DNA from 2 places in the Streptosporangium sp. NPDC004631 genome. Region 2 is predicted to be linked to the other one. Evidence: riboswitches for the same ligand, from Rfam matches in the RefSeq annotation. Region 2 holds a riboswitch; the other holds the start of a gene.

Region 1 (2,440 bases), on a different contig from region 2:
GCTGCGTTCCGGCGTGCGTGGGGTTCTGGGCCGGTGAGAACCTGACCAGCCACTCGTACCCCTACGAGTGTTACGTTGAACGAACCGGTCGTAATCCAGCGAAGACGGAGCAGCCCGTGTTGCAGATGGAGGTCGTGGGCGTTCGGGTTGAAATGCCCTCTAACCAGCCTATTGTCCTGCTGAAGGAAGCACATGGGGAGCGCTACCTGCCGATCTGGATCGGCATGGCGGAGGCGACGGCGATCGCCATGGCCCAGGCAGACGAGCCGCCGCCCCGGCCGCTCACCCATGACCTGTTCCGTGACGTGCTCGACGCGCTCGGTGTACGGCTGAGCACGGTGAACATCGTCGCGCTCCGGGACGGGATCTTCTTCGCCGACCTCGTGTTCTCCAACGGGGTCGAGGTGAGCGCCCGTCCGTCCGACTCCATAGCCCTGGCACTCCGCACAGGCGCCCGCATCTTCGCCAGCGAGGACGTGGTCAGGGAGGCGGGGGTGATCCTTCCCGACGACCAGGAGGACGAGGTGGAGAAGTTCAGGGAGTTCCTTGACACGATCACGCCCGAGGACTTCGGCCGCGCGGGGTAGGTATTTCGGTGCATTTACGCTTCACGACGCGCCGGGTAGGGTCGTTGACTGATCTTGGCCCCAGTCCTACGGTGCAAGTGAAACCCGCGGTCGTGCACAAACCCCCAGATCAGGCCGTGGGATGAGAGAAAGCCGGAGGTCCGCGTGGCGGTCAGCAGCGGCGAGGGTAGAAACGCCGACCAGGATGACCCGGAACGGCGCCAGTCGGCACGCCAGCGCGCGGGTGAAGAGGGTCTGCTGTTCGACGGGCAGCCGGTGAAACCGCCCGCCGACATCGGATACCGCGGCCCCACCGCCTGCGCCGCGGCCGACATCACCTATCGGCAACTGGACTACTGGGCGCGCACCGGCCTGGTCGAGCCCACGGTGCGGGCCGCGCACGGCTCGGGTTCCCAGCGGCTGTACGGCTTCCGCGACATCCTGGTGCTCAAGGTCGTCAAGCGGCTGCTCGACACCGGCGTGTCCCTGCAGCAGATCCGCATCGCCGTGCAGCACCTGCGTGACCGCGGCGTCAACGACCTCGCCCAGATCACCCTGATGAGCGACGGGGTGAGCGTCTACGAGTGCACGTCGCCCGACGAGGTCATCGACCTGCTCCAGGGCGGTCAGGGAGTGTTCGGCATCGCGCTCGGCCGGGTCTGGCAGGAGGTGGAGGGCTCCCTCGCGGACCTTCCCGGCGAGCGGGCGGAGTCAGGCCAGGGCCCTTTAGGCGAGCACCACGCGGATGAGCTGGCCCGTCGTCGGCGAGCTCGCCGCACGGGGTAAAGTTAGTCCCGCTGCTGACCCTGTGCGGGAGAGACCCCGACTTGATCGGGGCGCCGAAGGAGCAACCTCCCCGGAATCTCTCAGGCACCCGGTACCGCATGGACGAGGCGACTCTGGAAAGCAGGTGCGCCCGCCAGGCGCGTCTCACCGACGGTGAAAGCCCCCCTTCCGGGAGGCGAAGCTCTCAGGTCGAGGTGACAGAGGGGGAGATCCGGCATACGCCCGCGCCCAGCGCCGGTCTCCACCGCCTCGGGAGGCTTTTCATGACCGACCTTTCACCGCTCGGAGAACTCATCTCCCCGCCGTTCGCCACCCGGCACATCGGGCCCGCGGACGCCGACCGGACCCGCATGCTGGAGGCGGTGGGATTCGCCTCCACCGCCGACCTCGTCGCGGCGACCGTGCCGGAGGTGATCCGGGCCGAGGAGCGGCTGAAGCTGCCCCCGGCGGCCTGTGAGACCGAGGCCATCGCCGAGCTGCGTGCCCTGGCGGGGCGTAACACCCTGCTCACCTCGATGATCGGCCTTGGCTACCACGACACGATCACCCCGGCCGTCATCCGCCGCAACCTCCTGGAGAACCCGGGCTGGTACACCGCGTACACGCCCTACCAGCCGGAGATCTCCCAGGGCCGCCTGGAAGCCCTGATCAACTTCCAGACGGTCGTCTCCGACCTGACCGCCCTCGACGTCGCCGGCGCCTCCCTGCTGGACGAGGCCACCGCGGCCGCCGAGGCGATGACCCTGGCCCGCCGGGCCGGCCGTTCGGCCTCGAACGTGTTCGTGGTGGACGCCGACACGCTGCCGCAGACCAAGGCGGTGCTGCGCACCAGGTCCGAGCCGCTCGGCATCGAGCTGGTGGAGAGCGACTTCGGCGCCGGGCTCCCCGAGTGCTTCGGCGTGCTCGTGCAGTATCCGGGCGCGGGCGGCCGGATCAGGGACTTCCGCGCCGTGGCCGACGCCGCCCACGCCCGCGGAGCCCAGGTGGTCGCCGCCGCCGACCTGCTGGCCCTCACCCTGCTGGCCGCCCCCGGCGAGCTGGGCGCCGACATCGCGATCGGCTCCTCACAGCGCTTCGGCGTCCCGATG
Region 2 (2,440 bases):
CGGGGAGCCGGTCAGCTCGGCGATGGCCAGGTGGAAGGCGGTGTCGAGACGGCGGTAGTCTCCCGGCCCCGCGGAGTTGACCTCCCTCAGCCGCCGCCGCAGCTCGTCGCGGCGCGGCCGGTCGAGCTCCGTGCCGGCCAGCGTCTGGGCCGCGCCGAGCTCCACGGCCATCTGGAAGGTGAGCGCGTCGGCCAGGTCGTCGGTGCCCATGTCCACCACGGCCCTGCGCAGGTCGCCCTGGTCAGGGCGCGGCGGGGTGTAGGTGACGAAGGCTCCGCCGTACCTGCCCCGCCGTACGTCGAGGTAGCCGGCCTGTTGCAGCGCCCGGATGGCCTCGCGCAGGGTGACCCGGCTGATGCCGAGGTGCGCGGCGAGCTCCCGCTCCGGCGGCAGCTTCTCGGTCACCACCTCCAGCTTGATCGCCTGGAGCAGGCGCTCCACCGTCTCCTCGAAGGCGTTGCCCGCCCGGACGGGCCGTAACACGGCGGCCAGGGGCGCCCACTCGTCCACGCCGCCCCCACCCCCTTGACCGACGTTCGCCGCACACTCCAATGGTCTAACCGTAGCCCAATGACGGTTCGGCGAGGAGGGCCGCGGGGACGCCTGCTCCGGCTCCGCGCGGGGCGGCCCCCGGCCGTCCGGCGCCGGATGACCGGATGGATCCCCCATACGCCAGGGACAGATGACAATCAGGGAGGAACCGTGACAGTACTGGGATTTCGCTCGGCCGGTGCGGACGGTTAGGCTGGCCACGACACCGATTGAATCCCGCGCGGGAGAGTGTCCTGACATCCAGGCCAGGACCCCTGAAGGAGCAAGCCCTCCCCGCGAACCTCTCAAGGCAAAGGACCGTGCGGGTAGGTGCCCTCTGGAAAGCAGGCCGTACGGCCTCGCCGAAGGTGAAAGTCCGGCAAAAAACGGGCGAAGCTCTCAGGCATCCACGACAGAGGGGGAGGATGCTCTCATCTGACCCCTGCCTGAGGTGCGAACATGTCCCGACCCACGCCGCTACGCGGCGTCCACGAGGCCCTCGGCGCGACGCTGACCGATTTCGCGGGCTGGCTGATGCCGCTCCGCTACGGCAGTGAGGCCGCCGAGCACAACGCGGTCCGCCAGGCGGCGGGCCTGTTCGACCTGTCCCACATGGGCGAGATCTTCGTGACCGGCCCGCAGGCCGCCGAGGCCCTGGACTACGCGCTCGTCGGCTACATCTCCGCCCTCGAACCGGGCCGCGCCCGCTACACGATGATCGCCGATCGCCGGGGCCGCGTGCTGGACGACCTGATCGTCTACCGCCTGACCGGCGAGGAGTTCATGGTCGTCGCCAACGCCTCCAACTATCCCCGGGTGGCCGCCGAGCTCACCGAGCGCGCCCAGGGCTTCGAGGCCGTGGTGGACGACCGCTCCGAGCGGTACGGGCTGATCGCGGTCCAGGGGCCCCGCTCCCTGGAGATCCTGAGCGAGCTCACCGACGCCGACCTGAACGGCCTCAAGTACTACGCCGGCCTGCCCGCCACCGTGGCCGGGCGCGAGGCGCTCATCGCCCGCACCGGATACACCGGCGAGGACGGCTTCGAGCTGTTCGTCGCGGCCGGCGACACCGAGCCGCTCTGGGCCGCGCTCACCAAGGCGGGCGAGCCGTACGGCATGCTCCCCGCCGGACTCTCCGCACGTGACACCCTCCGCCTGGAGGCGGGCATGCCGCTGTACGGAAACGAGCTGTCGGCGGAGCTCACTCCGTTCGACGCGGGGCTCGGCCGTGTGGTGAGGTTTGACAAGCCGGGCGACTTCGTCGGCCGGGCCGCCCTGGAGCCGCTCAAGGACGTCCCGCCGGCCCGTCGTCTGGTCGGACTGATCGCGACCGGCCGCCGGGTGCCCCGCCACGGGTACCAGGTGGTGTCCGGCGACGGCACCGTCGTCGGGGAGGTCACCAGCGGGGCGCCTTCCCAGTCACTGGGCAGGCCCATCGCCATGGCCTACGTGGACACCGGTCTGTCCACCGGCCTGGCCGTGGACATCCGGGGTAGCCGCGAACCGGTCGAGGTCGTTGAACTGCCTTTCTACAGGAGGAAAAAGTGAGCAACATTCCCGAGGACCTGCACTACACCAAGGAACACGAGTGGATCTCGGGCATCGACGACGGCCTGACCCTGACCGTGGGCATCACCGCCTACGCCGCCGAGGCGCTGGGTGACGTGGTCTACGTGCAGGTGCCCGAGGTGGGCTCGGCGGTCACCACCGGCGACGCCGTCGGCGAGGTCGAGTCGACCAAGTCGGTGAGCGACATCTTCGCCCCGGTGACCGGTGAGATCGTCGAGGTCAACCAGGCGGTCGTGGACGACCCGTCGTTGGTCAACAGCGACTCGTACGGCGAGGGCTGGCTGTTCCGCGTCCGGATCGAGGGCGACACGGAGGACCTGCTGTCCTCCGAGGAGTACGC

Evidence for each region. Region 2 has a riboswitch for glycine ahead of gcvT (glycine cleavage system aminomethyltransferase GcvT). Riboswitches for the same ligand answer to the same signal wherever they lie in the genome.
Region 1: another riboswitch for glycine. It lies ahead of gcvP (aminomethyl-transferring glycine dehydrogenase); the one in region 2 lies ahead of gcvT (glycine cleavage system aminomethyltransferase GcvT).

Annotation. Positions count from the first base shown of each region.
Region 1 is NZ_JBSGCR010000021.1:47,502-49,941, reverse strand. Features, by position in the region: gene ftsR (transcriptional regulator FtsR) at 1-37, shown strand, start outside; gene ACWEF2_RS21020 (bifunctional nuclease family protein) at 117-587, shown strand; gene ACWEF2_RS21015 (MerR family transcriptional regulator) at 732-1,352, shown strand; glycine riboswitch at 1,368-1,459, shown strand; gene gcvP (aminomethyl-transferring glycine dehydrogenase) at 1,616-2,440, shown strand, end outside.
Region 2 is NZ_JBSGCR010000003.1:115,037-117,476, forward strand. Features, by position in the region: gene ACWEF2_RS03865 (FadR/GntR family transcriptional regulator) at 1-510, opposite strand, end outside; glycine riboswitch at 764-862, shown strand; glycine riboswitch at 863-957, shown strand; gene gcvT (glycine cleavage system aminomethyltransferase GcvT) at 991-2,079, shown strand; gene gcvH (glycine cleavage system protein GcvH) at 2,076-2,440, shown strand, end outside.